2 regions of the Oliverpabstia sp. genome follow, and region 2 is predicted to be linked to the other one. Evidence: predicted binding sites of a transcription regulator. Region 2 holds the regulator's gene; the other holds the start of a gene.
What was found. The regulator HrcA, encoded in region 2, represses chaperone genes, less so after heat shock. The targets are predictions, from matches to a motif close to TGTTAGCACTCNNNNNNNNNGAGTGCTAACA.
Positions count from the first base shown of each region.

Region 1: a site for HrcA is predicted at 13,122-13,152, ahead of MSA64_RS09225 (Hsp20/alpha crystallin family protein). Genes of this name have one in related genera too.

Region 1 covers NZ_JALFPR010000131.1:2,869-18,973, reverse strand. The annotation lists gene MSA64_RS09280 (DUF1858 domain-containing protein) at 310-516, shown strand; gene MSA64_RS09275 (family 43 glycosylhydrolase) at 719-1,708, shown strand; gene MSA64_RS09270 (alpha-N-arabinofuranosidase) at 1,757-3,259, shown strand; gene MSA64_RS09265 (DUF6171 family protein) at 3,374-3,634, shown strand; gene pdxT (pyridoxal 5'-phosphate synthase glutaminase subunit PdxT) at 4,108-4,677, opposite strand; gene pdxS (pyridoxal 5'-phosphate synthase lyase subunit PdxS) at 4,679-5,551, opposite strand; gene pdxR (MocR-like pyridoxine biosynthesis transcription factor PdxR) at 5,689-7,086, shown strand; gene MSA64_RS09245 (dicarboxylate/amino acid:cation symporter) at 7,177-8,400, opposite strand; gene MSA64_RS09240 (adenylylsulfate kinase) at 8,720-9,664, shown strand; gene MSA64_RS09235 (alpha-amylase family glycosyl hydrolase) at 9,677-11,356, shown strand; gene MSA64_RS09230 (chloride channel protein) at 11,620-12,912, shown strand; gene MSA64_RS09225 (Hsp20/alpha crystallin family protein) at 13,286-13,753, shown strand; gene MSA64_RS09220 (50S ribosomal protein L25) at 13,881-14,462, shown strand; gene MSA64_RS09215 (Crp/Fnr family transcriptional regulator) at 14,599-15,261, opposite strand; gene MSA64_RS09210 (ATP-binding protein) at 15,448-16,065, shown strand.
Region 2 covers NZ_JALFPR010000081.1:50,875-66,979, reverse strand. The annotation lists gene uvrB (excinuclease ABC subunit UvrB) at 204-2,192, shown strand; gene hrcA (heat-inducible transcriptional repressor HrcA) at 2,537-3,574, shown strand; gene grpE (nucleotide exchange factor GrpE) at 3,593-4,186, shown strand; gene dnaK (molecular chaperone DnaK) at 4,231-6,117, shown strand; gene dnaJ (molecular chaperone DnaJ) at 6,365-7,525, shown strand; gene prmA (50S ribosomal protein L11 methyltransferase) at 7,669-8,658, shown strand; gene MSA64_RS05430 (16S rRNA (uracil(1498)-N(3))-methyltransferase) at 8,660-9,409, shown strand; gene MSA64_RS05425 (cysteine desulfurase family protein) at 9,413-10,567, shown strand; gene thiI (tRNA uracil 4-sulfurtransferase ThiI) at 10,597-11,778, shown strand; gene MSA64_RS05415 (HPr family phosphocarrier protein) at 11,910-12,146, opposite strand; gene mtaB (tRNA (N(6)-L-threonylcarbamoyladenosine(37)-C(2))-methylthiotransferase MtaB) at 12,337-13,647, shown strand; gene MSA64_RS05405 (IreB family regulatory phosphoprotein) at 13,820-14,089, shown strand; gene ruvX (Holliday junction resolvase RuvX) at 14,089-14,532, shown strand; gene MSA64_RS05395 (DUF1292 domain-containing protein) at 14,540-14,797, shown strand; gene MSA64_RS05390 (ribonuclease J) at 14,817-16,105, shown strand, end outside.

The DNA.
Region 1 (16,105 bases), on a different contig from region 2:
TATTATAACGTAGTCTTTGGTGTTTCGTAAGTGTTATTTTTCTGACAAATCCGGTGCATCAGAGCCAATTGTCCGGGTATCTGTTGTAAATTACCTGCTACCGGCGAATGTAATAGGAGACTTTCCACAAAGTTTTCCTCCACCGGGGACGGAGTTCCGTGGATATCACGGATGAATCCACTGGAGCCTGTGGAAAACTGTGAGAAAAATCTACCGAGAAAACTGGAAGTTCTGAGAGAAGTATGATAAAATGTATCAGTAAGTGTGATTGGAAACAGTCGCGAAAACAGTATGAAGGAGGACCCAATCATGAAGGTTACGAAAGAAACCACTATGGGCGAGATGCTGGAACTGGATGGCGGAATCGCTGTGATCCTGATGCAGGCTGGTATGCACTGCGTAGGATGCCCGTCTTCTATCGGAGAATCTCTGGAAGAAGCATGCATGGTGCATGGTCTGGATGCAGACGTTGTTCTGGCAAATATTAACGAATATCTGAGCAGCAGAAACGCGTAAGTCGTAGAAGCGGTTCAAATCTTAAGATCCTCAGTTTCCGGTTGGTGTAAGAAGCACCTGTCGGAACTGAGGATTTTTAAGTTTTGGCAGAGTATACAAAAAGCATATGGCAAATTTGGACTTGTTGCCATATTATCAACAAGTCTATTATTTCTTATAATCAGTAAAAAGAAAACTATTTTAACAGAAAAAGAGGATAAAAATGAATAAAGACAATTATATCCACACGCCATACAACGATGAATGGATCGCGCAGCGGGCGGATCCGTTTGTGTACCGCCACACGGACGGAACCTGCTATTTTACCGCATCCGTACCGGCTTATGACCGGATTATTCTGCGTGCTGCGAACGATCTGGGTGGTCTGGTACATGCGGAGGAGAAAACCCTCTGGGTGAGACATGAAAGCGGACCGCAGAGCACCCATATCTGGGCACCGGAGATTCACTATCTGTTTGGCGGATGGTATATCTACTATGCAGCCGGGGATAAAGATGACATCTGGAACATCCGTCCGTATGTCCTGCATTGCAAGGGGCAGAATCCGATGAAAGATGAATGGGAAGAACTTGGCATGATGCAGGCGGCAGACAGCGATGAATTTTCGTTCCATGCCTTTTCTCTGGACGCGACGGTGTTTGAACACCGGGGAGAATGGTATTATATCTGGGCGGAAAAAACGGGTGTCGGTCGCCAGATTTCCAATCTGTATATCGGAAAAATGGCAGCAGCCAACAAACTCTGCACGGATCAGGTATTGTTGACAACACCGGATTATGACTGGGAGCGGGTGGATTTCTGGGTAAATGAAGGACCGGCGATCTTAAAACATGACGGAAAGATTTTTCTGACTTTTTCCGCAAGCGCGACGGGAGCATGCTACTGCATGGGAATGATGTATATCGATGAAAATGCAGATCTGCTGGATCCGCATGCATGGACGAAACTGCGGCATTCGGTACTGAAAACCGACGAAGAAAAGGGGATTTACGGACCGGGGCATAACTGCTTTGTAAAGGCAGAAGATGGTGTGACGGATCTTTGTGTCTATCATGCCCGCCCGTATGACGAGATCATCGGAGATCCACTGTACGACCCGAACCGCCATGCGAGAATCATGAAAGTGATGTATGACGAAAAAGGATTCCCGGTATTTGTGTACCAGAAGGTGGAAGAAACAGAGTATTTGTAAACGGATATTTGAAAATATACTTTATACATAAAAATATGGAGGAACAACATGGCAAAATTAGTAATCAATGCAGAACGAAAACTTTCCCATATCAATAAAGAACTGCAGGGACATTTTTCCGAGCATCTGGGAAGGTGTATTTATGAGGGACTGTATGTGGGAGAAAATTCTGAAATTCCGAACGTCAACGGGATGCGTACCGATGTGGTGGAAGCCTTAAAACAGATCCGTATCCCGGTACTTCGCTGGCCGGGTGGATGTTTCGCTGACGAATATCACTGGAAAGACGGCATCGGACCGAAAGAAGGAAGAAAGAAAATCGTCAACACCCACTGGGGCGGCGTGGTAGAAGACAACAGCTTCGGAACGCACGAATTCTTCGAGCTGTGCCGTCAGCTGGGCTGTGAGACTTATATCAACGGCAACATGGGAAGCGGAACCGTACAGGAAATGTCTGAGTGGGTAGAATACATGACCTTCGAGGGCGTATCCCCGATGGCAGACCTGAGAACGAAAAACGGTCACAAAGAAGCGTGGACGGTAGATTACTTTGGTGTGGGAAATGAAAACTGGGGCTGTGGCGGTAACATGAATCCGGATTTCTATGGAAATATGTACCGCAGATACCAGACATATGTGCGGAACTATGCCGGAAACAAACCGATCAAAAAGATCGCCTGCGGAGCAAATGTGGACGATTACGAGTGGACAGAGGAAGTCATGAAAACCACCTTCCGTCGAAACGAACCGGGTCAGCACGGATTTATGGACGGGCTGTCTCTGCACTACTATACGCATCCGGGCGGATGGTTAAACAAAGGAAGTGCTACTGAATTTGACGAAAAAAAATGGTACCAGACCATGAAAAAGACCTGGTACATGGACGAACTGATCACCCGTCACGGAGCGATCATGGATAAATACGATCCGAAAAAAGAAGTCGGAATGATCGTCGATGAATGGGGAACCTGGTACGAAGTAGAACCGGGAACCAACCCGGGCTTCCTGTATCAGCAGAACACGATGCGCGATGCCCTGGTAGCAGGTATCAACCTGAATATCTTTAATAAACACAGCGACCGCGTAAAAATGGCAAACATCGCCCAGATGATAAACGTCTTGCAGGCCGTAATCCTGACCGAAGGCAGCAAAATGATCAAGACCCCGACCTATCATGTATTTGATATGTACAAATACCATCAGGACGCAGACCTCCTGGACAGCACCCTGGAGACAGAAACCGTCGGACTGGAAGAAGAAAATATGGTACCAAATCTGTCTGAGTCTGTATCCGTAGATACGGACGGTGTGATGCATATCACCATGACCAACCTGGATCTGGAACATGCTTACCCGATCGAAACTACCATCCTTGGTAAAAAAGTGGAATCCATCGAAGCTCAGATCGTAACCCAGGAAATGCATGCAAAAAATACTTTCGATGATCCGGAAAACGTAGTGGTACAGTCCTTCGAAGGCGTAGAAAAAGTACACGCCGGAATCAAATTCACCATTCCGGCCTGCAGTGTACTGCACATTGCACTGAAATAAAGTCCGCGTGAAAATCGCGGAGCAATCCCTGCGATACCAAAAGGGTGGCCTGTTATACAGGCTGCCCTTTTCCGGTAAAATGACACGATATAAAAAACAGAGAAAGAAAAAACAATGGACACATTCACAAGAATCTGCAAAAAATGTCTGCTTCGTGAAATGAGCGAAGCAGACACCTACAAAACCATGTACGAATACATCGCCAACCTGAACCCCGACGACAAAACCCCGGATCAGGAATACGAAACCCGCCTGTCCCAGTGCAAAACCTGCGACCACCTGCTCTCCGGTATGTGCCGCATCTGCGGCTGCTATGTAGAAATGCGCGCCGCCATAACCCACCGCCACTGCCCGGATATTCATCCGAGATGGTGAAAATTGATCCAAATGGAGAAAACCGTTTTGCCGCGCTGCGGACAGTCTGTTTAAGCAAAAACTAATGCGAAAACAGGCTGTCTTTTTTACTAAGCAGTTATGATAAAAAACAACTTAAAGAGTAAACAGTTTCAAAGGGAACTGTTCAGTACTTTCAAAGTTACAAGTCATATGTCACTTATTGAATAGTAACTTCCAAAATCAAAAACAATCTACCAGAGGGAAATCTCCCATCGAACAAAACCAGTCTCAACGAAAGCCAGAAGCGGGAGGGCGGACAGCGCCGGGCAGACAGCCTTTTGCTGGTGCTTTTAGCAAAGATGAGATCCGGCACCTACGCAGACTTTCGCGAGGGTCCGCCGACCCTCGTGAACATAGTCGGAGTTGGTGACTAGCTCAGATTTGCGTTACCAGCAGCTGTCTGCCCGGCGCTGTCCGCCCTCCCGCTTCGTCCGTCATGAACCCAACCGAACTTATTTTTCTCCACACATCCGTAAAAACTCTTCATGCACCCGATGATCCTCATCCAGCTCCGGATGAAACGCCAGCGCCATCTGCTTCCCATACCGAATCGCCACAATCCGATCCTGTACTACAGCCAGTACCTCAACGCCATCCGAAACATCCGCCACATAAGGCGCGCGGATAAACGTCATAGGAATCTCCCCAATTCCTTTAAACTCTGCTTCCGTGTGAAAACTCCCCAACTGCCGTCCATAAGCATTCCTCTTCACCGTCATCGGAACCGTCTGAAGATGTACCATCGCATCCCCCTCCAGCGAATCCGCCAGAAGAATCATCCCCGCACAGGTAGCCAAAACCGGAAGTCCCTTCTTAATCTGCTTCCGGATCGTATCAAACATCCCAAGCTCCCGTAAAAGCTTCCCCTGTACCGTACTTTCGCCGCCGGGAAGAACCAGCCCGTCATAAGACTGGTTCAGATCCTCTGCCTTGCGAAGCTCCACACAGGAAGCCCCAAGTACTTCCAGTTTCCGCTCGTGCTCGATAAAAGCTCCCTGTACGGCAAGAACTGCAATTTTCATCTTACTTTCCCCTTTCTGCCATCAGAAGCTGAATCTCAGATTCGTTGATACCGACCATCGCTTCCCCGAGATCCTCAGATAATCTGGCGATTATCTTCGCATCTGTATAATTCGTAACCGCTTTCACAATCGCATTTGCTCTCTTCTCCGGATTGCCTGATTTGAAGATACCGGATCCTACGAAGACACCCTCGGCACCCAGCTGCATCATCAAAGCTGCATCTGCAGGAGTAGCCACACCTCCGGCTGCAAAATTAACCACCGGAAGCTTTCCATTTTCATGTACATAAGCAACCAGATCAAAAGGAACCTGTAACTGCTTTGCAATCTCAAAAAGCTCATCCTCACGCATGCCTTTGATCTGTGCGATCGCACTGTTCATTTTACGCATATGACGTACCGCCTGCACGATATCACCGGTACCAGGTTCTCCTTTGGTACGGATCATGGAAGCACCCTCGTTGATCCGGCGAAGCGCCTCGCCCAGATCCTTTGCTCCACATACAAAAGGTACTTTAAAGTTTTTCTTATTGATATGGTACACATCATCTGCAGGAGAGAGCACTTCACTCTCATCGATATAGTCAATCTCGATCGCTTCGAGAACCTGAGCCTCCACAAAATGACCGATTCGGCATTTGGCCATAACCGGGATAGTAACAGCATTCTGGATCCCCTGAATCATCTTCGGATCACTCATACGGGAAACACCGCCGGCTGCACGGATATCTGCAGGTATCCGTTCCAGTGCCATGACAGCACAGGCACCTGCTGCTTCCGCGATCTTTGCCTGCTCCGGTGTGGTGACATCCATGATGACACCGCCCTTTAACATCTGTGCCAGTTCCTTGTTCAGTTCGTATCTGTTTTCCATAATAATAATATTCCTCCTTAAGTAGTAGGTTAATCTCTTGAAAAAAATGTATGGGTAGATTATAATGCTAAAGTGGATATGAAAAAATTATCAAAATAAATATATTCAGTAAGGCCAGACAGGAGAAAAGAAGAACAATGCTGACGTATAATTTCACAAATATAGGGTCAGATTCCATGTATGAATATCTGTACAAATGCATCAAAAACGATATTTTACAGGGGACTTTGCAGGCAGGAGAAAAACTTCCCTCCAAGCGGAGTTTTGCAAAAAATCTGGGTATCAGCGTGATCACTGTAGAAAATGCCTATGAGCAGCTGATCGCGGAGGGCTATATTTATTCCATGCCCAAAAGAGGATTCTATGTAACGGACTTTAAAGGGGTGTTGGAGACAAAACAGAGAGAAGAAGTGCAGGAGATTATTCCCATGACCAGTGGAGAAAACAGTTATCTGGCTGATTTTACCAGTAATCAGACCGAGGCCGATCAGTTTCCCTTTACCATCTGGGCGAAGATGGTCAGGGAGGTGTTAAGCGACAGCCGGATTCAGTTGATGACCAACCCGCCCTGTGGAGGAATTATGTCACTCAGACAGTCCATCGCGGGCTATCTGAAGGATTTCAGGGGCATGACGGTACAGCCGGAGCAGATCATCATAGGAGCCGGAACCGAGTACCTGTACGGTCTGCTGATCCAGCTTCTGGGACACGAGGCAGTCTATGCGGTGGAAAATCCGGGATATCAGAAGATCGGGAAAATCTATCGGAACTATCAGGTAAACTGGACATACATCGATATGGATGATGAAGGCGTGGAAGTTTCTCAGTTAGAAGAAAAAAAGGTAGATATCGTACATATTTCTCCATCCCATCATTATCCGACCGGAATTGTGATGCCGATCAGCCGCCGTTATGAACTTCTTGGTTGGGCTTCAAAAGGAGAAAGGAGGTACATCATCGAGGACGATTACGACAGTGAACTGCGTCTGGGCGGGAAACCGATCCCCACACTGCAAAGTATCGATATTTCCGAAAAAGTTATTTATATGAATACCTTTACAAAGACGCTGGCTTCTACTGTACGTATCAGTTATATGATCCTGCCGCGTCCGCTTCTGGAACAGTTTTATCAGAAATTATCATTTTATTCCTGTACGGTATCAAACTTTGAACAATATACTCTGGATCTGTTTATCAAAGAAGGATATTTCGAAAAACATATTAACAGGCTGCGCAATTACTATCAAAATAAGAAAAATGGATTCTTATCTGCGATCTGGGATAGTGGTCTGCACAAATGCGTGGAAATATCCGGGGAAGAGGCCGGTGTGCATTTCTTGATGAAACTGAAAACGGAGAAAGCTGAGGAGAATGTAATAGAGCTGGCAAAAGCCCAGGGCATCAAGCTGTCACCACTTTCCAAGTTCTACTATGAAAAGAAGGCAGGAATTGAAAACACGTATGTAATGAATTATTCTTCGGTAGATATGGAGCGGATCGGAAAGATTGTAAGAGGGCTGGAGAAAATCTGCTGAAAAAAATGAGAAAATAAAAACGGGATGCACCTGGAATCATTTTCGATGTCCGGGTGTATCCCGTTTTCTGCACTTATGTAATTAATTGTTTTATTCGTCTAACTTGATTTTCTCCTTCAGAACCACACAGGCAGCCAGGTCACCGATGACATTGACACAGGTTGCACCCATGTCACACAGGGTGTTGATACTGATGTAGACACCCATAACGCCGGCCGGAAGCCCTGCCATGGTAGCAAGAGCTGCGAAAGAAGCAATGGCTCCGCCGGGGATACCCGGAGTTCCCACAGAAAGGAGAACGTTGGCTAACAGGATAATGATCATCATGCTGATGCTTACGTTAATACCGCAGGCATTAGCGAAGAACATGATCATAAAGGACATCAGGATGGATACCGCATCCATGTTGACGGTTGCTCCCAGAGGAATGGTGATACTGGTGATCTTGTTGGAGACACCGAGTTCTTCTTCCACACACTGTTTGCTGATCGGGATGGTTGCGGAACTGGAACAGGTTCCGAAGGCATTCAGAGCAGCAGGCATGATGGCCTTGAAGAATTTGACCGGGCTTGTCTTACCAAGAAGTTTTACGGATCCTCCATAGATGAACAGTGCAAATCCGTAGAAAGTCACATACAGAATGATCAGCTGGGTAGCCAGAGACAGGATCGTCTTGGTTCCGTTGGCTTCTACAACCGGTACGATGGTACAGAAGACACCGATCGGGGTAAAATACATCACGGTGCTGATGATCTTCAGACATACCTCGTTACAGGAATCAATCAGATGTAACAGAGGTTCCCCTTTTTCTTTGATCGCCAACAGGGTAAAACCGATGATAACGGCAAATACCAGAACCTGAAGCATATTTCCGTTGGCAAAAGCAGCTACCGGATTGGACGGGATCAGGTTTTTTACGGTATCCAGGATGCTGGTCATCTCGGTAGCCTGGATATCGGAAGTTGCCATCTCGAAGTTAACTCCTTTTCCAAGGCGGATCAGACGTGGGATGATCAGTCCTGCCAGACTGGCAAGTCCGGTGGTACACAGGAAAAAGATCATGGAATAACCGGTGATCTTTCCGGTGGTACGGGCATTACCGATACTGGTGATACCCATGATGATGGAACAGAAGACCAGAGGGAAGATCATCATATTCAGTGCATTCATATAGATGCTTCCCAGAAGACTGGTGACGGTCAGTACAGGTTCAAATCGTCCAGCCAGAAAAAGTCCGGTCAGAATACCGAGAATCAGGCCGATAAAGATTGCACCTGTGATATGTTTTTGATACCACGTATAAAACTTTTTCATAGATTTCCTCCTCTAAAAAAATATGAGATATTTTACCATAAAGATATTAAGCAAATATTACACAAAAATTACACGGAGAAATATTTTGAAGAAATATTGACGGAAAACGGGTATCTGGCATATAATAACACCGATTATATTGCGATATGTTTTTCACAATGTCGTGATATAATTCCTTTATCTGACAAATAAGCCAAAATGATATCATCGAAGATGAGCTTACATGCATTTTGGTCCGTACCTGTGAAGGTATGGAACAGTTACGAAAACGCAATGATTCAGCGGCTGTCGGAAGGCAGCCGGACAAGAGGAGGCAAACATGAACAAATATGTGGAAAATCCTTCTGCATGGACTGCACCGGTGATCCCGGAGAAGATCCCACAGGGCGACATGCCAGGAGACAAGATCGAGATTGGTGAAGATCACATCAACAAAGCAAACCTGATCTTCAGAGAACTTTTAGGACAGATCAGAGAACTGAAAAAAGAAGACGCAGACCGCAAGATCGTACTGACTGTATGCGGTGGATCCGGAGTAGGAAAATCAGAGACCGCTTCTCTGCTTTCTTTCTATTTTAATCAGATTGGCATGAAAGCCTATACACTGTCCGGAGATAACTATCCGCACAGAATTCCAAAGTACAACGATGCAGAACGTCTTCATGTATTTCGTGAGAGCGCGATCCGCGGTATGGTAAAAGACGGAACATTTACAAAAGAAAGATTCGACATCATCCATGAAAGACAGATTGCAGGAATGGATGCAGATCCGAAGCTGAAAGAGAGCTACGACTGGTATGAATCTTATCTGGAGAATGGTAAGGCAGGCCTGAGAGGATATCTTGGTACCCTGAATGAAATCGATTTCAAAGAAGTGGAAGAAATCGTTGAAAGCTTTAAAAACAAGGCAGAAAAGATCTGGCTGAAACGGATGGGAAGAGAAGATACCGAACTGTGGTATGAAGAAGTGGATTTCTCTGATACCGAGATCCTGATCATCGAGTGGACACACGGAAACAGTGACAATTACAAGGGTGTAGATATCCCGGTTCTGTTAAACAGTACTCCGCAGGAGACTATGGCACACAGAAAAGCAAGAAATCGTGACGGTGCTGTAGACAGCCCATTTACCACCATGGTACTGGAACTGGAACAGGATATGCTGGAGAGCCAGGCTCATAAAGCGAAAGTGATCGTATCCAAAGCAGGAAAACTGTTATCCTATGACGAATACAAAGAGATCATGGATCAGGGAAGAATATAAGGAGAGAGAAGCATGAGTAAAATGACCGTTACAGCAGATGCAAAACCGATGTTAAATGCATATCCGGACAGCGTAGGTGGAACCCTCAGTGATATCACCGGATTTTTACAGAAACCGGAATTAAAGGATGTATTTTCTTCCTTCTATATTCTGCCCAGCGTATTTAATACAGATCTTGATCGCGGGTTCTCTGTAATCGATTACACATTGAATGAAGAACTGGCAGATAAAAAAGATCTGGAAGCACTGGAAGAACTGGGAATTAATCTGAAACTGGATTTTATCCTGAACCATGCTTCTGTATTATCCAGGCAGTTTCAGGATATCCTGAAAAACGGCGACGACTCCAAATACCGTGATTTCTTTATCGACTGGAACAAGTTCTGGGAAGGAAAGGGAACCATGACTGAAGAAGGATATATCCAGCCGGATCAGGAACTGATCGAGCATATGTTCTTCCGTAAACCGGGTCTTCCCATCCTGATGGTACGTTTCCCGGACGGAAAAAATGTGCCTTACTGGAATACGTTCTATCAGGAAATTAAATATCCGGTACTGGATGCACAGGACATTATGCAGGTGGCAAAGGTACAGTATTACAAAGCAGATCTGATCGCGAAGAAAGTCAATGAGGAGATTGCAGCAGGTAAAAAACCGTCAGAACTCAGCATTGATACTTTCTGTAAAGACAGCGTGGTAGAACTTCTGGAGAGCAAGAGAAAATATCTGGGACAGATGGATCTGAATATCAAATCTCCACTGGTATGGGAGTTTTATGACGAAACACTGAAGACGCTGGCTGCATATGGAGCAAAGATCGTGCGTCTGGACGCATTTGCTTATGCACCGAAGGAGCCGGGAGAAAAAAACTTCCTGAATGAGCCGGGAACATGGGAAGTACTGGAAAAAGTACGAAAACTGGCAGACAAATACAATCTGACCCTTCTTCCGGAGATCCATGCAAGCTACGGAGAGAAGAACTATGAACAGATTGCAAAACAGGGTTACATGACCTACGATTTCTTCCTTCCGGGCATGATCATCGATGCACTGGAAAGCGGCAACGGTTCCACTCTGGAAAAATGGGCAAAAGAACTGATGGAAAAAGAAATCCATGTAGTCAACATGCTGGGCTGCCACGATGGAATCCCGCTTCTGGATCTGAAGGGGCTGATCCCGGAAGAAAGAATCCAGCAGATCATCGACACTGTTGTTGCAAGAGGCGGATATGTGAAAGATCTTCATGGTCAGAAAAATGTATATTATCAGGTAAATGCAACTTATTACAGTGCACTGGGCGAAGATGACAAAAAAATGCTTATGGCCAGAGCACTGCAGATGTTCATGCCTGGAAAACCGCAGGTATGGTACTTGGATCTTTTCGCTGGCAAGAACGACCACGAGGCTGTTAAACGTGCCGGTGCCGGCGGTCATAAAGAAATCAACCGTACCAATCTGTCCGCAGCACAGATCGAAGAACTGATGAAGACAGATATCGTAAAAGAGCAGTTGAAACTTCTGCATTTTAGAAACGTATCCAAAGCGTTCGGCTTTGATGCAGAACTTGCAGTATCCACAGAAGGTGAAATCATTACCTTCATCTGGACAAACCAGGGCGAGAGTGCAACACTGCGCGCAAATCTGAAGACTTTTGAGTACGAGATTACAGATTCTGAGGGAATCTACGCATAAGGGGATCAGGCAGTGATGTGAGGGAGTAAAAGAAATAAGGGAAAACAGGGCGAACGCTGAGAGGGAAGCAGCTTCGCCCTGTTTTTTCGTTGCACTGCATATCAATAATTGAGCCAGTGAACCGTAACAGTGAACCAATTTTCCATGATATTTAAAGTTCATTGCGCTGGAAAAATATACAGGGATGGCGTATACTGAAAGAAAGTATGATTCCGGGAAAATGAGGCGGAAATACGAAAGAGGAAAGGGAAGCGGGGAAACATATGGAACCTATGAAAAAGGGACATCACCGTCTGGAAGTGATGTCACATTATTATGGAAAACGGATACAGCAGGATATGAGCAACTTTGTCAAATGGATCCTGCTGGCACTTCTGATCGGTGGAGTGGTTGGCGGTGCCAGCAGTTTATTTGCCGGGTGTCTGAGCTGGGTGACACAGTTTCGGGCAGACAGACCGGCGGTTGTTTTATTATTGCCTTTTGGTGGTCTGTTGATTGTATTTTTATATCAGAAGATTGGAAAAGAGGACAGAGGAACGAACCAGGTACTCTCTACGATCCGGTCGCAGGATGAGGTCCCGCTTCGTTCAGCACCACTGATTTTTATCGCTACAGCATTGACACATCTGCTTGGTGGCTCAGCAGGCCGGGAAGGTGCGGCGATCCAGCTTGGAGGAAGTATCGGAAATCAACTGGGACGGTGGATTCATCTGGATGAGGAAGACCGCCATGTGATCGTTATGTGCGGGATGAGTGCTGCGTTTTCGGCTGTTTTCGGTACGCCGATGGCGGCAGCGATATTTGCCATGGAAGTGGTCAGCGTAGGTGTGATGTACTATGCGGCTTTGCTGCCCTGTGTGGTGGCATCGCTGGTTGCTTATGATTTTGCGGGAAGTTTCGGAATCCATCCGGAGAACTTTCATGTCACGGGAATCCCGGCATTTTCGATGGAAAACGGGATTAAAATGGGCATCATCGCCGTAGGCTGCGGTGCAGTCAGTATCCTTTTTTGTCTGTTACTGGAATATGTGAGCAAGGGATATGATAAATGGATGAAAAATCCATATCTGCGTGTCTTCGCGGCGGGCTGTCTGGTAGTAGTCCTGTACTGGATCCTTGGGACAGACCGGTATATGGGTGCGGGTAATCAGCTGATCGAACAGGCAGTGGAACATGGACAGACGCAGACCTTTGACTTTTTCTGGAAAATGCTTCTGACAGCACTGACGATGCGTGCAGGTTTTCGAGGGGGGGAGATCGTTCCTTCATTTGCCATTGGTGCTACCTTTGGCTGTCTGGCAGGACAGATAATGGGATTTTCACCGTCTTTAAGTGCAGCCGCCGGGATGACCGCTGTGTTCTGCGGTGTGACGAACTGCCCGGTTACTTCTATACTGATAGCCTTTGAGTTGTTTGGCTTCCAGGGCGTTTCGTATTATCTGCTGGCTGTGACGGTCAGCTATGCAGTGTCCGGATATTACGGGCTGTATAAAGACCAGACGATCGTGTACTCAAAATATAAGGCGAAATATGTAAACCGGCATACGAAGACCTGATAACTAATTGAAAAACGAACTTCTACCTTGATGTTGTGGCAAACAAAGTAAGGGTGGAAGTTCGTTTTTCATTTACGTGGGCAACGAGTCAAAGTCCGTGCTCCCATGAGACCTGATACATTGTTTTCGAAATAACTGAATCATTCATTTGTCTGTGAGACGATGTACCAGACGAATGTCACGGAAGGACACAAAATCTTCACAAAAAAAATCAGCACTCCCCCTTGACGAGTGCTGATTGAAGTGTTATATTACATCTAGAACAAAGGAAGGGAACAAAAAGAACGAAGAAAAAGTTCGAAAGCTCCTGAAGCATCCCAGTTCCAAAGAAACAAGGTAATAATACATGATGAATAAAAAGGAGAGATGACTTATGTTGATGCCTAGTATTTTTGGAGAGAATTTGTTTGATGACTTTTTTGATGATTATTTTCCGTTCGATACCGGCAAGGAACTGCACAAAGCAGAGAAAAAACTGTACGGCAGAAGAGCCGGACATGTGATGAAAACCGATATCAAAGAAAAAGACAATGGATATGAATTTGAAATAGATCTTCCGGGATTTGCCAAAGATGAAGTAAAGGTTTCTCTGGAAAATGGTTATATGACCATCGAGGCAGCCAAAGGCCTTGATAAAGACGAGAAAGAAAAAGAAACCGGAAAATATATCCGTAAAGAACGTTATGCAGGTGCCTGCACACGTAGCTTCTATGTGGGAGAGGAAGTAGATCCGGGTGAGATCAAAGCCGAATTCAAACATGGTATTCTGAAACTGTTCGTTCCGAAGAAAGAAGCAAAACCGGCAGTGGAAGAAAACAAATACATCGCCATTGAAGGATAATATCTGAATCGGGTAACTATTAACCATACGGTTTGCCGGATGGCAGACGGTAGCACATTTATATATAATACTTAACAAAACCTCTTTGTAGAAGGCTGCTAAGCAATCAGTTTGGAGGAAAAGATAAATGAATACTTTAAAAGCTGAAAAAAGAAGCATGGACGTCAAAGCAAAGAAATTAAGAAGAGAAGGCTATGTCACAGGTAATCTGTTTGGCAGAGAGATTGAAGGATCTCTTCCGATCCAGATGACGAAAAAGGCAGTAGATCAGCTGCTGAAGACGGACAACAAAGGAAGTCAGGTTATGCTGGAAGTAGACGGCAAGACCTACGATGCACTGATCAAAGAGGTTGATTACAATGCAATGGCAAACCGCGTGGATGAGATGGATTTCCAGGCACTGGTAAGTACCGAGAAAGTACATTCCGTAGCGGAAATCGTTCTGCTCAACCATGAGAAAGTAGAGGCAGGTGTTCTGCAGGAAGATCTGGAAGAGATTTCTTATAAGGCACTGCCTGCTGACCTGGTGGATAAAGTTCAGGTGGATGTCGGTGAGATGAAGATCGGTGATGTGATCAAAGTCAAAGATCTGGAGATCGCCAAGAATCCGAACATCGATCTGAAAACAGATCCGGAAGCAGTTGTTGTATCCTGCACCGCAGTTCACAACAGTGTACCGGAACCGGAGACAGCTGAAGAGGCTGAATAATACAAAAATCAAGTAAATAAAAACACAAACAGGGCGAATCGTTCGAAAGAGCGATTTGCCCTGTTTAGTGTCTTACAAAAACTGTTTTTCAGTAAATCGGGAACACTCTGCGAAGATGCACACGGCATCATATTCTTTATTCTCTGCTTTTTAGGACAAATTCATTTTTTTTCACTTCCAGCAGCCCGTCCTTCTGCATTTTCCCAATTTCTTTCGAAAGCGCACTCCGATCCACGCTGAGATAGTCAGCGAGCTGCTGGCGGTTGAAGGCGATGGTGATCTCAGGCGATCCGGTGAGCAGTTCCTGATAGGAAAGATAGGCGAGCAGCCGTTCACGGATGGTTTTCGGTGTGGTGTGCAGGATCCGGCGGGAAAGCTGCAGGTTACTGGTTGCCATGATGCGGAGCAGATTTTCAATCATCTGCTGGTGATGACTGCATGGTTTTTCACAGGTATGCAAAATCTTCGGAACATCCAGAAATAAAATCTGACTGGGCGTGACGGATACGACATTGACCATCAGCGGTTCCGAAGGGGAACAGGCGTAGGCTTCGCCGAAAAGCTGTCCGGGTCCGACGTGATTCAGGATATTTTTACTGCCCCAGAAATCGTCAATTTCAATATGAACAGAACCTTCCAGCACGATTCCTACAGCGGTAATAGATTCACCGGCACAAAAGATCATTTCCCCTTTGGAAAACGACCGGATCTGTCCGGAGAGACAATGCAGAATAGACGGAATTTCCTCCGGTTTCACACCATAAAACAGGGGGATTTTTTTTAATATTGGAAAATTCATTTTTTCTCCTTTTTGTGGTTAAAACAACATATTTTTATCTGATATTATAGTATCCTCTGTTTGTAAACGCAAGGGAGCTGTTGCAAAGAGAAGAAGGACAGCATAACAGAGACAGAAATGCATTTGTGTAAAATCAGATATAGAGAGATTTCAGGAGTGCATATAGAAAATAAGGAGGAATCGAATATGATCCGAAGAGTGATTCAGATAGAGGAAGATAAATGTAACGGTTGTGGCGCCTGTGCTAAGGCCTGTCACGAAGGGGCAATCGGTATGGTAAACGGGAAAGCAAAACTGATGCGCGACGATTACTGTGACGGACTGGGGGATTGCCTTCCGGCATGTCCGATGGATGCGATTCATTTTATTGAACGGGAAGCGGAAGCTTATGACGAGGCGGCAGTGCTGAAAAATAAAGAAGAAAAGGCGAAAGCGGAGCGTTCCCGTCTGCGTCAGTGGCCGGTACAGATCAAATTACTGCCGGTGCATGCACCTTTTTATGAGGGAGCGAACCTGCTGATCGCGGCAGACTGTACAGCATACGCTTATGCGAAGTTCCACGATGAATTTTTAAAAGATCGTGTGGTGCTGGTGGGATGTCCGAAACTTGACAGCACCGATTATGCCGTTAAACTGGCAGAGATCATCCGGCAGAATGAGGTGCAGAGTATCACTGTTGTCCGCATGGAGGTTCCATGTTGCGGAGGACTTGAGATGGCGGCAAAACGTGCCCTTGAAGAGAGCGGAAAACGGCTGCCATGGCAGGTGATCACGGTCGGAACTGACGGTACGATCCGGGAGTAACGGCCAGAACGTTTTAAAGGCAGACGGATGGGAAAAACCA
Region 2 (16,105 bases):
AAAAATATGACAGAACCGGAGCCTGGTATCATCAGGTATTTCCGAGTGCTGTTTTATCCGCAAAAATCAGTTTTGTGACTTTTATTCGTAACGAGGTGAAAAGGACATCTATTCACCATAAAATAAGCTTTTCGTTACGAATCCGGATACGAATTTTTGGCTGATAATGATCATAGTAAAAGTCACAAATGGAGGGATTTACCATGAATGAGTTCAAATTAAAAGCCCCATATGAGCCAACCGGAGACCAGCCACAGGCGATTGCAGAGCTTGTGAAAGGGTTCAAGGAAGGCAATCAATGCCAGACTTTACTAGGGGTTACGGGTTCTGGAAAAACTTTTACGATGGCAAATGTGATTCAGCAATTACAGAAGCCAACGCTTGTCATCGCTCATAATAAAACACTTGCAGCTCAGTTATACGGAGAGTTCAAGGAGATGTTCCCCGATAACGCAGTGGAATATTTTGTGTCCTACTACGACTACTACCAGCCCGAAGCCTATGTCCCCTCCACGGATACTTACATTGCCAAGGACTCCGCCATTAACGAGGAAATTGATAGACTCCGGCTTTCAGCTACCGCGGCACTTTCTGAACGGAAAGATGTTATCATCGTGTCAAGTGTATCCTGTATCTATGGAATCGGCAGTCCGAAGGACTATCAGAACATGATGATCTCACTGCGACCGGGGATGGAGAAGGATCGGGATGAGGTGTTGCGGAGTCTGATTGACATGCAGTATGACCGAAACGATATGGATTTTCACCGTGGAACCTTCCGGGTGCGAGGGGATGTGGTGGAGATTATTCCGGCGTATGAATCGGATGTGGCGATCCGGGTGGAATTCTTCGGAGATGAGATTGACCGGATCACGGAAGTGGATGTGCTGACCGGGGAGATCCGGAGAGAACTGAATCATATCGCCTTATATCCGGCGTCTCATTATGTTGTGCCGATGGAACGTATCCTGGAGGCCTCCAAGGCTATTGAAAAAGAAATGGAAGAACAGGTGGCGTATTTTAAAAGCGAAGACAAACTTCTCGAGGCACAGAGAATCAGCGAACGGACCAATTTTGATCTGGAAATGATGAAAGAGACAGGTTTTTGTTCCGGTATCGAGAACTATTCCCGGCATCTGGCAGGACTGAAACCGGGAGAGCCGCCGTATACACTGATGGATTACTTCGGGGATGACTATCTGATCATGATTGATGAGTCACATATTACGGTACCACAGGTGCGCGGTATGTATTTTGGTGACCAGTCAAGAAAATCGACGCTGGTGGACTATGGATTCCGTCTTCCGTCAGCAAAAGATAACCGACCGCTGAATTTTGAGGAATTTGAAGAACGGATCGATCAGGTGCTTTTCGTGTCGGCAACGCCGGGACAATATGAAAAGGATCATGAACTTCTTCGTGCAGAGCAGATTATCCGACCGACCGGACTTCTGGATCCTTATGTGGAAGTGCGTCCGGTGGAGGGACAGATTGACGATCTGGTAGGAGAAGTCAACAAAGAAGTGGAAAAACATAATAAGATTCTGGTGACAACGCTTACAAAACGAATGGCAGAGGAACTGACCGATTATATGAAAGATCTGGGTATCCGTGTCAAATACCTGCATTCCGATATCGATACGCTGGAACGATCGGAAATCATCCGCGATATGCGTCTGGATGTATTTGATGTGCTGGTGGGTATCAACCTGCTTCGAGAGGGTCTGGATATCCCGGAGATCTCACTGGTGGCGATCCTGGATGCGGACAAGGAAGGATTCCTGCGATCGGAAACTTCTCTGATCCAGACAATCGGCCGTGCAGCAAGAAATGCGGAGGGACATGTCATCATGTATGCAGATGTGATCACAGATTCCATGCGCCGCGCCATCGATGAGACACTTCGAAGAAGAGAATTGCAGGAAACATATAATAAGGAACACGGAATTACACCGAAGACGATCAAAAAGGCAGTCAGAGATCTGATCAGCATATCCAAAGAGGTGGCGAAAACGCAGAAGAAACTGGAAAAAGATATGGAATCCATGAGCCGAGAGGAACTCGAAGAACTGATCGGAAAAATACAGAAACAGATGAAAGCGGCAGCAGCCGACCTGAACTTCGAGATGGCCGCCGAGCTGCGCGACCAGATGATCGAACTGAAGAAGAATCTGGAAGAACTGGACAGGTAGGAATACGACTCAAAAAATCAGTATATTATATAAAGAAAGAATTTTCTGAAAAAATGTTCCCGAAATGTGTGAGCGGATATTTACAGCAGAAGATTCTTTCTTTTTATGTACAGGGTAGCATTCCGCGAGGTGCTTTTGCATGTTTTTTGCCAAAATCCAGAGACATACAAGTCAAAATGCCTTACTGAAGGTGATTAGAAATCCAAGACGAAGAAAAAAACAAAAAATTTCAAAATACCCATTGACAAATAAAAGAGGCAGTGCTATCTTTAAACCATAGATGTTAGCACTCCACTTAAATGAGTGCTAACACAACAAAAAAGACAAAGAAGGAGGCAGAGAAGATGCAGGATTTGGATGAAAGAAAACGCAAGATTTTAAAAGCGATTATCCAGACCTATCTGGAAACTGGTGAGCCGGTTGGTTCGAGAACCATTTCCAAGTACACAGATTTGAATCTGAGTTCTGCCACCATTCGAAATGAGATGTCGGATCTGGAAGATCTGGGATACATTGTACAGCCTCACACCTCAGCGGGCAGGATTCCATCGGATCTCGGTTATCGATTATATGTCGATGAACTGATGAAAGAAAAAGATCAGGAAGTTTCCGAGATGAAGGAAATGATGATCGAGAAAACAGATCGGATGGAACGGGTGCTAAAACAGGTGGTCAAGGTGCTCGCATCCAATACGAATTATGCGACACTCATTACCGGTCCTACCTATCATCACAACAAAGTAAAATTCATTCAGTTATCCAAGCTGAACGAAGAACAGCTTCTGGCAGTGATCGTTGTGGAAGGCAACCTGGTAAAGAACCAGATCGTAAATCTGGATGAGACGATCGATGATGAACAGATCCTGAAACTGAACCTGTTATTGAATACACAGCTGAATGGTCTGACGATCGAAGAGATCAGTCTTGGCATGATCACGAAGCTGAAAGAACAGGCAGGTGTCCACAGTGGTGTGGTGAGTACCGTATTAGACGCGGTGGCAGATGCCATTGCAGTGGACGATGAGGAAGTTCCGGTGTATACAAGCGGAGCGACCAACATTTTCAAATATCCGGAACTGGCAGACAGCAGTAAGGCCAGTGAACTGATATCCGCATTTGAGGATAAACAGGAACTGGTTGAGATGATCAAGGATACCGTTTCTGATTCCGGAGAGAATACAGGGATTCAGGTATATATAGGAAATGAAAGCCCGATACAGACCATGAAAGATTGTAGTGTAGTAACCGCATCGTATGATCTGGGAGAGGGAATGAAAGGAACGATAGGAATTATCGGACCGAAGAGAATGGATTATGAAAATGTAGTAGATAATCTGAAAACATTGAAAGTCCAGTTGGACAACATATTCAAAAAGCCGTAGAAAGGTGGAATGTGAGAGATGGCAGAAGAAAATAAAACAACTGCTGAGGAGACAGCTGAGAAAGTAAAAGAAACCGAAGCAGCCGAAAGCGAAGTCACCGAAGCAACTCCTGAAACTCAGGCAGGAAGCGAAGAAGTGGAAGAAGCCAAAGAAAAGAAACTTTTTGGAAAAAAGAAAAAAGATAAAAAAGATGAAAAAATTGAAGAACTGACTGATCGGGTAAAACGCCAGATGGCCGAGTTTGAAAATTTCAGAAAACGTACCGAAAAAGAAAAAGCAGGTATGTATGCTGTGGGAGCAAAAGATGTGATCGAAAAGATTCTTCCGGTAGTAGATAATTTTGAAAGAGGTCTGGATGTCGCAGAAGACAAAGAAGATCCTTTCGTACAGGGAATGGAAAAAATCTACAAGCAGTTCCTTAGCGCACTGGATGGCATGGGAGTAAAAGCCATTGAAGCTGTAGGAAATGAATTCAATCCTGATTTCCATAATGCAGTGATGCATGTGGAAGATGAAACAGTCGGAGAGAACATCATAGTAGAAGAGTTCCAGAAGGGTTACATGTATAAAGACAGTGTAATCCGCCACAGTATGGTAAAAGTAGCCAATTAACAATTATCAGAATATAGATTATAATTCATGAGGAGGAAATAGTCATGGGAAAAATCATTGGTATTGACTTAGGAACAACAAATAGTTGCGTAGCTGTTATGGAAGGTGGTAAACCAACCGTTATCACAAATGCAGAAGGAGCAAGAACAACACCATCTGTAGTAGCATTTACAAAAACAGGAGAAAGACTGGTAGGTGAACCTGCAAAACGTCAGGCAGTAACCAACGCAGATAAAACAGTTTCTTCTATTAAAAGACATATGGGTACTGACTACAAAGTAACCATCGATGACAAAAAATATTCTCCACAGGAGATTTCTGCTATGATTCTGCAGAAGATGAAATCTGATGCAGAAAACTACCTGGGTGAAAAAGTAACAGAAGCAGTTATCACTGTTCCGGCTTACTTTAACGATGCACAGCGTCAGGCAACCAAAGATGCAGGTAAGATTGCAGGTCTGGATGTAAAACGTATCATCAACGAGCCTACAGCAGCAGCTCTTGCCTATGGTCTGGACAACGAACAGGAACAGAAGATCATGGTATACGACTTAGGTGGTGGTACATTTGATGTATCTATCATCGAGATCGGTGATGGTGTTATCGAAGTTCTGTCTACCGCAGGTAACAACCGTCTGGGTGGTGATGATTTCGACCAGAAAGTAGCAGATTACATGCTGGCAGAGTTCAAGAGAACCGAAGGCGTAGACCTGTCTCAGGATAAGATGGCTCTGCAGAGAATCAAAGAAGCAGCAGAGAAAGCGAAAAAAGAACTTTCTTCTTCTACAACAACCAACATCAACCTGCCATTCATCACAGCTACAGCAGAAGGTCCGAAACATTTCGATATGAACCTGACAAAAGCAAAATTTGATGAACTGACACATGATCTGGTAGAACTGACAGCAGAACCTGTAAGAAGAGCACTGTCTGATGCAGGACTGACAGCTTCTGAACTGAGCAAAGTCCTTCTGGTTGGTGGTTCTACACGTATCCCGGCTGTACAAGATAAAGTAAAACAGCTGACAGGACATGAACCAAGCAAGAGCCTGAACCCGGATGAGTGCGTAGCTCTGGGAGCTTCCGTACAGGGTGGTAAACTGGCAGGCGATGCCGGTGCCGGCGATATCCTGCTTCTGGATGTAACTCCACTGTCACTGTCTATCGAGACAATGGGTGGTATCGCAACCAGACTGATCGAGAGAAATACAACAATCCCGACCAAGAAGAGCCAGATCTTCTCTACAGCAGCAGATAACCAGACAGCAGTAGATATCAACGTAGTACAGGGTGAGAGACAGTTCGCGAAAGACAACAAATCTCTTGGTCAGTTCCGTCTGGATGGAATCCCGCCAGCAAGAAGAGGTGTTCCGCAGATCGAAGTAACTTTTGATATTGATGCCAACGGTATTGTAAATGTATCTGCAAAAGACCTGGGAACAGGAAAAGAACAGCATATTACCATTACAGCCGGTTCCAATATGTCTGATTCCGATATCGACAAAGCAGTAAAAGAAGCTGCTGAGTACGAAGCACAGGATAAGAAGAGAAAAGAAGCCATCGATACAAGAAACGATGCAGACGCTATGGTATTCCAGACAGAGAAAGCTATCGAAGAGGTAGGCGACAAACTGGATGCCAACGATAAGACAGCAGTAGAAGCTGATCTGGCAGCTCTGAAAGATCTGATCGCAAAAGCTCCTGTAGATAACATGACAGATGAGCAGGTTGCAGAGATCAAAGCTGCAAAAGAAAAACTGATGGAAAGCGCACAGAAACTGTTTGCAAAAGTATATGAACAGGCACAGGGAGCAGCAGGTGCTCAGGGTGCAGGTCCGGACATGAGTGGAGCAGCAGGCGGTGCTTCTCAGGGATCCAGTGAAGCAGGATACGGCGACGATGTAGTAGACGCTGACTACAAAGAAGTTTAATACGAATAAAGAATAAATCATACTTACCAGATGGTTATACAAGTCGTGTAAGTAAATGCAGGGGACGGGGATACCGGAAGGGTCACCGTCCCCATAATGTGATGATGCCCGGGCTTCAGGATCGGAAATCTGACATAAGCCTGCTTGCAGGAAGATTTCTGAACTTTTGATCCTGACATCATATGAGTAGATAATTCCGCAGTTGTATCCCCCAGGGGTACGAGGCGTTTCGATAAGGTGAAAGAAAATGGCAGAGAAAAGAGATTATTATGAGGTTCTGGGTGTAGAGCGCGGAGCTGATGATGCGACCTTGAAAAAAGCATACCGGAAACTGGCAAAAAAGTATCATCCGGATATGAACCCAGGGGATAAAGAAGCAGAAGCAAAATTTAAAGAGGCGACAGAGGCGTACACTGTACTGAGTGATCCGGAAAAGAGAAGAACATATGACCAGTACGGTCATGCAGCATTTGAAAATGGCGGAGCCGGACAGGGTGGCGGTTTCGGTGGATTCGACTTTAACGGCGCAGATATGGGCGATATCTTCGGCGATATTTTCGGGGATCTGTTCGGTGGCGGAAGAAGCCGCAGAGCGAACAATGGTCCGATGCGCGGAGCAAATCTGCGTGCAGTGGTTCACATTACCTTCCAGGAAGCAGTTTTCGGCTGTGAGAAAGAACTGGAACTGACACTGAAGGATACCTGTACCAAGTGTAACGGAACCGGTGCAAAACCGGGCACTTCTCCGGAGACCTGCAGCAAATGTCATGGAACCGGTCAGGTAACATATACCCAGCAGTCCATGTTTGGTATGGTGCGAAACGTACAGACCTGTCCGGACTGTGGTGGAACCGGTAAGATCATCAAAGACAAATGCCCGGATTGCCGGGGAACCGGATTTACCGCAAGCAGAAAGAAGATTCAGGTATCTATTCCGGCTGGTATTGATGATGGACAGAGTATCCGTATCCGTGAAAAAGGCGAACCCGGAACTAATGGTGGACCGAGAGGAGACCTGCTGGTAGAAGTACAGGTGGCTCGCCATCCGATTTTCCAGAGACAGGATATGAATATCTTCTCCACGGCACCGATCACTTATGCACAGGCTGCACTGGGTGGCAAGATCCGCATCAGCACGGTAGACGGTGAAGTAGAATACGAAGTAAAACCGGGAACACAGACCGATACCAAGATCCGTTTGCGTGGAAAAGGTGTACCGTCACTGAGAAACAAAAATGTTCGCGGTGATCAATATGTTACACTGGTTGTTCAGGTACCGACCAAACTTTCCGAGGAAGCAAAAGATGCGCTTCGTGCATTCGATGCGGCATGTCAGGGAAAACCGGCGCCGGAAAAAGAAAAGAAAAAACGTTTTATGGATAAATTGAAAGAAACGTTTGAAGATTAAAGACCACAGCTACAGAAAAAAGGGACTGTCCGGAAAACAGAAATGTTTTCCGGACAATCTCTTTTGTTGCTTTTTTGAACAGAATCTAGTATAGTTATCATAGCTATGCACTTGTGTACTTGTACAGAAAGGTAAGAAAGTTTATGAAATGGAAAAAATTTAAAATAAAAACAGTGACAGATGCAGAAGATATTATCATCAGTACATTATATGATATCGGGCTGGAAGGCGCACAGATTGAAGACAAAGTACCTTTGACTGCAATGGAAAAGGAGCTGATGTTTGTGGATATTCTGCCGGATGGACCGGAAGACGATGGAATCGCTTATCTGAGTTTTTTTGTGGAAGAGACAGAAGACGGAACCCTTACGGTAAATGGAGAAGAAAAGACCGAAGAAGAGATTCTTTCCCAGGTGAAAGAAGAACTGGAATCTCTGCGGATGTTCTGCCAGATCGGAGAAGGAAGTATCACAGTTGACGAGACGGAAGACATTGACTGGATCAATAACTGGAAAAAATATTTCAAACAGTTTTATGTGGATGATATCCTGATCATCCCTTCCTGGGAAGAAGTAAAAGAAGAAGACAAAGATAAAATGATTATACATATCGATCCGGGCACTGCCTTCGGAACCGGTATGCATGAGACTACACAGTTGTGTATCCGTCAGCTGAAAAAATATGTAACATCGGAGACAGAACTTCTCGATGTGGGAACCGGAAGTGGTATCCTTTCTATCATTGCACTGAAAATGGGGGCAAAACATGCAGTCGGAACTGATCTGGATCCATGCGCAGTACCGGCAGTAGAAGAAAATAAAGAAGTAAACGGAATCGCACCGGAAAGCTTTGATATGATGATCGGAAATATCATCGATGACAAAGAAGTACAGGATAAAGTAGGCTATGAATGTTACGACATCGTAGTGGCAAATATTCTGGCAGATGTTCTGGTGCCGCTGACCCCGGTCATTGTCAACCAGATGAAACCGGGTGCTGTATACATTACCTCCGGTATCATTGATGACAAAGAGCAGACCGTAGTTGATGCCGTAAAGGCAGCCGGTCTGGAGATTCTGGAAGTAACATATCAGGGTGAGTGGGTATCCGTAACCGCAAGAAAGCAGGCGTAAGATGTATCGTTTTTTTGTAAAACAAGAACAGATTGATATGGAAGAAAAAAAGATACATATCACAGGCAGTGATGTGAACCATATTAAAAATGTGCTTCGGATGCGTCAGGGAGAGACGATCCTGATCAGTGCAGGTGACAATCTGGAATACACCTGTCTGGTGAGCGAGATGGAAGCAGAAGAAGTAATTGCAGATATCAGTTATGTGCAGGAAGTGGGCATGGAGCTGCCGTCAAAGATTTATCTGTTTCAGGGACTTCCAAAGAGTGACAAGATGGAGATGATCATTCAGAAAGCTGTGGAACTTGGTGTCTATGAAGTGATTCCGGTGAGCACGGCCCGGGCGGTAGTAAAACTGGATGCGAAAAAAGAAGCTTCCAAACAGAAACGGTGGCAGACGATCGCAGAAAGTGCTGCCAAACAGTCCAAACGAATGGTGATTCCAGAGATTCATTCTGTTATGAAGTTTTCAGAGGCAGTAAACTATGCCGAAGAGCTGGATATCCGGTTTATTCCGTATGAACTTGCTGAAAATATGGCACACACGAAAAAACTGTTTGAACAGATCGAACCGGGGCAGTCTATCGGTATCTTTATCGGACCGGAAGGTGGATTCACACCGGAAGAGATCGAACTGGCGATGAATCATCAGGTACAGCCGATCACACTGGGAAAACGGATTTTAAGAACAGAGACAGCAGGAATGACAGTGCTCTCGATTCTGATGTTCTTACTGGAAGGAAAGGAATAACAAGTGGAAGCATATTTAGATAATTCGGCCACTACCCGTTGCTATGAAGAAGTGAAGGATATCGTCGTGAAAACCATGATGGACGACTATGGCAATCCTTCTGCCATGCACCAGAAGGGTGTGGAGAGTGAACGATACGTGAAAGAAGCTGCCGGACAGATTGCAGCTACATTAAAAGTACAAGAAAAAGAGATTTATTTTACCTCCGGTGGAACTGAGTCCAACAACTGGGCGCTAATCGGAACTGCTCTGGCGAACAGACGCCAGGGGAACCATATTATCATCAGTAGTATTGAACATCCGGCCGTATCTGCTCCTGCAGAATTTCTGGAGAGCCAGGGATTTGAAGTGACGAGACTGGGTGTGAATGCACAGGGACAGATTTCTCCGGAAGAACTGAAAGAAGCGATTCGCCCAGAGACGATTCTGGTATCGATAATGTTTGTAAATAACGAAATCGGAGCGGTGGAACCGATTGCAGAGATCGGAGAGCTGATCAAGCAGGTAAATCCGAAAACGTATTTTCATGTGGATGCGATTCAGGCCTACGGAAAGTTCCGGATCCTTCCGAAAAAGATGCATATCGATATGCTTTCCGCGAGCGGACATAAGATTCACGGACCGAAGGGAACCGGATTCTTATATATCAGTGAAAAAATGAAGATCGTTCCGATCATTTACGGTGGTGGACAGCAGAAAGGCATGCGTTCCGGTACGGACAATGTGCCGGGAATTGCAGGACTGGGATTGGCTTCCAAAATGGTTTATGATCATCTGGAAGAAAATGATAAGCATATGCGTGGGCTTCGTACGTATTTCGTCAGAGAACTTGCAAAGATGGATCAGGTCGTGGTACACGGTCCACAGGGAGAAGAAGCGGCACCGCAGATCGTAAGTGCTGCCTTCGTGGGCGTGAGAAGCGAAGTCTTATTACATACCCTGGAAGAAAGAGGTATCTACGTATCCGCCGGAAGTGCCTGCTCTACGCACAAAAGAAGTGGAAGTCCTACACTGACAGCTATTGGACTGCCGAAGAATCAGATGGAAGCAACCGTTCGGTTCAGCTTCTGTGAGACAACCACAAGGGAAGAACTGGATTACACGTTACAGGTGTTAAATGAAGTCATACCGATGCTGCGTCGATATGCGAGACATTAATCACAGCAAGTAGCAGAAGGAGAAAAGAGATGTTTAAAGCATTTTTAGTAAAATATGCGGAAATCGGCATCAAAGGAAAGAACAGATATCTGTTTGAAGATGCACTGATCCGTCAGATGGAATATGTATTGAAACCGGTAGAAGGAACCTTTCATGTAACCAAAGAGCAGGGGAGAATCTATGTGCTGACTGAGGGTGATTTTGATTATGAAGAAGCTCTGGAAGCATTAAAACGGGTATTTGGAATCGCGTATATCTGTCCGGTTGTGATTAAGGAAGATCAGGGTTACGAACAATTGGAAAAAGATGTGGTAGCTTATGTGGATCATGTATATCCGGATAAAAATAAATCATTCAAAATGCATGTCCGTCGTGCAAAGAAGACCTATCCTGGAACATCTATGGAACTGAATGCAGATCTTGGAGGAGCGATTCTGGACGCTTTTCCGGAGATGAAAGTGGATGTCCATAATCCGCAGCTGCTGATCACCGTTGAGATCCGCGAAAAAATCTATATTTACTCCGAGTCTATTCCGGGACCGGGCGGTATGCCGATCGGAACCAACGGAAAAGCGATGCTTCTGTTATCCGGTGGTATTGACTCTCCGGTAGCCGGATATATGATCGCAAAACGTGGCGTAAAGATTGACGCTGTTTATTTCCATGCACCGCCATATACTAGCGAACGTGCAAAACAGAAAGTTGTGGATCTGGCAAAACTGGTGGCAAGATACAGCGGACCGATCAATCTGTATGTGGTTAACTTTACGGATATTCAGCTGTATATCTATGATCAGTGCCCACACGATGAGCTGACGATCATTATGCGCCGGTATATGATGAAGATTGCGGAACGCATCGGAAAAGAGCAGGGATGCCTGGGACTGATCACAGGAGAGAGCATCGGCCAGGTGGCCAGCCAGACCGTGCAGAGTCTTGCTGCAACGAATGAAGTATGTACGATGCCGGTATTCCGTCCGGTGATCGGATTCGACAAACAGGAAATTGTGGATATTTCCCTGAAGATCAATACGTATGAGACATCCATACAGCCATACGAAGACTGCTGTACGATTTTTGTGGCAAAACATCCGGTAACAAAACCGAATATTCAGATGATCAAAAAATCAGAGAAAAAACTGGAAGAGAAGATTGATGAGATGATGGATCAGGCAGTCAATACTGCAGAACGCATTTACATTGAGGCATAAAATCTGACGAAACGCAGAAGTACAATATCATTCCATTCTGACTCGTAACTGCACAAGTGCTGAACAGTTACGAACAGTAAATATAAAAAGGGAGCCTGTTGCAAACAGACTCCCGATTTAAAAATTCAGACTCAGTCAATGATATATGGAGCAAGTACTTTTAATACTTCATCCAGGTTGTTTCCTTCTGCATGAACATTCAGATTGATCGGTTTGGAAAGATCCAGACTGAAGATACCCATAATGGATTTTGCATCGATGACATATCTTCCGGAAACCAGATCAAAATCGAAATCATATTTGGAAATATCGTTTACAAATGCTTTTACTTTGTCAATGGAATTAAGTGAAATACTAACAGTTTTCATGATAACTTCCTCCCGAAAATTCAGATTATTTTTTGGCCGTGCCGGAGGTAAATCTGTCAATAACAGTTCCTGGCAGCACATTTCAGCTAAATTTATCTTACCGTTTTGGATGGTAAAAGTCAAGGTGAAAGCATACAAAGATTCAAAGAAAACGAAAGAATAATTTGGCAGAAAAGAAAGAAGGTAGACAATGAAAGGAAAAGTTGCACTGCATAATCTGGGATGTAAAGTGAACGCATACGAGACAGAAGCAATGCAGCAGATGTTAGAGGCAGCAGGATATGAAATCGTACCCTTTGAACCGGGAGCAGACATCTATGTGATCAATACCTGTACTGTGACCAACATCGCTGACCGTAAATCGAGACAGATGCTTCATAAGGCCAAAAAGATGAATCCGGATGCTATTGTGGTGGCAGCCGGATGTTATGTCCAGGCGGATACAAAAAAAGCAGAAGCAGATGCGTCTATAGATATCATAATCGGGAATAATAAAAAACAGGAACTGATTTCCATACTGGAAAACTATCGATCAGGCCAGCAGAAAACCACGGAATGTGTGGATATCAATCATACAAAAGAATATGAAAAACTGGAGATCGACCGTACCGAAGAACATACAAGAGCATACCTGAAAGTCCAGGACGGCTGCAATCAGTTCTGTACGTATTGTATGATTCCGTATGCAAGGGGAAGGATCCGCAGTAAAAAAACAGAGGATGTTGTAGGGGAAGTGAAACGGCTTGCAGCATCCGGTTGTCAGGAAGTGGTACTGACAGGGATCCATCTGAGTTCTTATGGAAAAGAACGTCCGGAAGAACAGGAGAATCTGCTGACGCTGATTCAGGCAGTGCATGAGGTAGACGGTATCGAGAGGATTCGTCTTGGATCTCTCGAACCGGGGATTATTACGAAAGAATTCGCAAAAGCGATCAGCAGTCTGCCGAAAGTGTGTCCGCATTTTCATCTGTCACTGCAAAGCGGATGTACTGCTACACTGAAGCGAATGAATCGACGGTACACAGCGCAGGAGTACCGGGAAAAATGTGAAATCCTGAGAAAATATTATCCGGCACCGGCACTGACTACCGATGTGATCACAGGATTTCCGGGAGAAACAGAAGAAGAATTTGAGGAAAGCCGCAGTTTTGTGGACAGTATTCATTTTTATGAGACACATATTTTCCCGTATTCGAAGAGAGAAGGAACGAAAGCAGCAGTCATGCCGGATCAGCTTCCGGAACAGATAAAAAAAGAAAGAAGCAGAGTTTTGATCGCTCTCGGACAAGAACGCCAGAGAGAATATATGGAGCAGTTTTTGGGAAAGAAAAAAGAAGTTTTGTTTGAAGAACAACAGAAGATTCAGGGTCAGACCTACTGGACGGGGCATACGATGGAATACCTGAAAGTTGCGGTAATATCAGAAGAAAATCTGGAAAATAAACGTGTTATGGTACAACTGCAAAACATCATCGGTCAGGATCTCATTCTTGCAGAATAGCAAAATTATGTGGAACAAATCGGTGATCCGGCAGAATAACAGTAATCGGCAGAATGTTACAAAACTGATAAATAGCAATGGAAAGTTTAAAAAAACTGTAAACTTGATTGAATTTTTGCATCTTCTGTATTAGAATAGAATAGATATCAAGTATAGTCGAGGACGTGAAAAAATGGCAAATTTAAGCAATACACAGTATTTTAAAGTGAAAACAGAGCCGGAAGTACAGGTGAAAGAAGTCCTGGATGTGGTATACACAGCGATGGAAGAGAAGGGTTATAACCCGGTTAACCAGATTGTAGGTTATATTATGTCCGGAGATCCTACGTATATCACCAGTTACAAGGGTGCCAGAAGTATGATCATGAAAGTGGAACGTGATGAACTGGTAGAAGAACTTCTGAAAGAGTATATTAAAAACAGATCCTGGGAGAATCGCTGATGAGAATTCTAGGACTTGATTACGGCTCAAAGACAGTGGGAGTCGCAGTAAGCGACCCCCTTGGTTTTACTGCCCAGGGTGTGGAAATCATCCGCAGAAAATCAGAAAACAAGATGCGCCAGACGCTGGCAAGAATTGAAGAACTGATTGCACAGTATCAGGTAGAAGAAATCGTACTTGGTTTACCGAAGAATATGAATAATACACTGGGAGACAGGGCTGAGAAATCTCTGGAGCTGAAAGAAACGCTGGAGAGACGAACAGGTCTGCCTGTTGTGATGTGGGATGAGCGGCTGACAACTGTATCTGCCAACCGTGTATTGATGGAGACGGGAGTACGCCGGGAAAACCGGAAAGAACATGTGGATGAAATCGCTGCGGTATTTATTCTGCAGGGGTATCTGGATTATCTTGCGAATAAGAATGAAGAAACAGGACGGTAGAATCATTATGGATAAAATCAAATTTGTGACAGATGAAGGCGAAACAGTGGAATTCTATGTAGAAGAGCAGACCAGGGTGAACGGTACAGATTATCTGCTGGTAACAGACTCCATGGATGATGAAGCTAACGCCTACATCCTGAAAGACTCTTCTGAGGAGACGGATCCGGAAGCGGATTATGTGATGGTGGAAGATGACGTGGAACTGGAAGCCATGTCAAAAGTGTTCAGTCAGATGATGGATGATGTGGATATTGAGATGTAAGCAGTGACGGAGGTGCTATTTGAAAAAAAGTAACGGTGGAAAATTGAAAATCATTCCTCTGGGCGGACTGGAACAGATTGGAATGAACATTACTGCCTTTGAATACGAAGACAGTATTATTGTGGTGGACTGTGGTCTGGCGTTCCCGGAGGACGATATGCTGGGAATCGACCTGGTCATCCCTGATATTACCTATTTGAAAGATAATTATGAAAAAGTGAAGGGTTTTGTGATCACTCACGGACACGAGGATCATATCGGAGCTCTTCCTTATGTTTTGAGAGAAATTAATGCACCGATCTACGCAACCAAGCTGACGATCGGTCTGATAGAAAATAAATTAAAAGAACACAACTTACTTCGTACCACAAAAAGAAAAACCATCAAACACGGACAATCGATCAATCTGGGATGTTTCCGAATCGAATTTATAAAAACAAATCACAGTATTCAGGATGCTTCTGCACTTGCTATTTATTCTCCTGCCGGAATCGTTGTGCATACCGGTGACTTTAAAGTAGATTATACACCGGTATTCGGCGATGCCATTGATCTGCAGCGTTTTGCAGAGATTGGCAAAAAAGGTGTTCTTGCACTGATGTGTGACAGTACCAATGCAGAGAGAAAAGGATTTACCATGTCAGAACGTACCGTGGGAAAAACTTTTGATAATCTGTTTGCAGAGCATAAAAATACAAGAATCATCATTGCGACGTTCGCATCTAACGTAGACCGTGTACAGCAGATCATCAACTCTGCTTACAAATACGGAAGAAAAGTAGTTGTGGAAGGTCGAAGTATGGTCAATGTCATTGGAACAGCGTCTGAACTTGGCTATCTGAATGTGCCGGACAACACACTGATTGATATCGATGAAATGAAAAATTACCCGGATGAGCAGATGGTTCTGATCACAACCGGAAGCCAGGGAGAATCTATGGCAGCTTTGTCCCGTATGGCAGCAAATATTCATAAAAAAGTTTCCATTAAACCAGGTGATACCATTATTTTCAGTTCCAACCCGATTCCGGGTAATGAAAAAGCAGTATCCCGTGTCATCAATGAACTGTCAGCCAAAGGGGCAGATGTTATTTTCCAGGATGTACATGTATCAGGACATGCCTGCCAGGAAGAGATCAAATTGATTTACTCTCTGGTAAAACCGAAATATTCGATTCCGGTTCATGGAGAATTCCGTCATCTGAAAGCACAGGCAGGTATTGCAGAGAGCCTGGGTATTCCGAAAGAAAATATTTTCATCATGCACTCCGGTGATGTGATGGAATTAAATGATGAATCCGCGGAAAT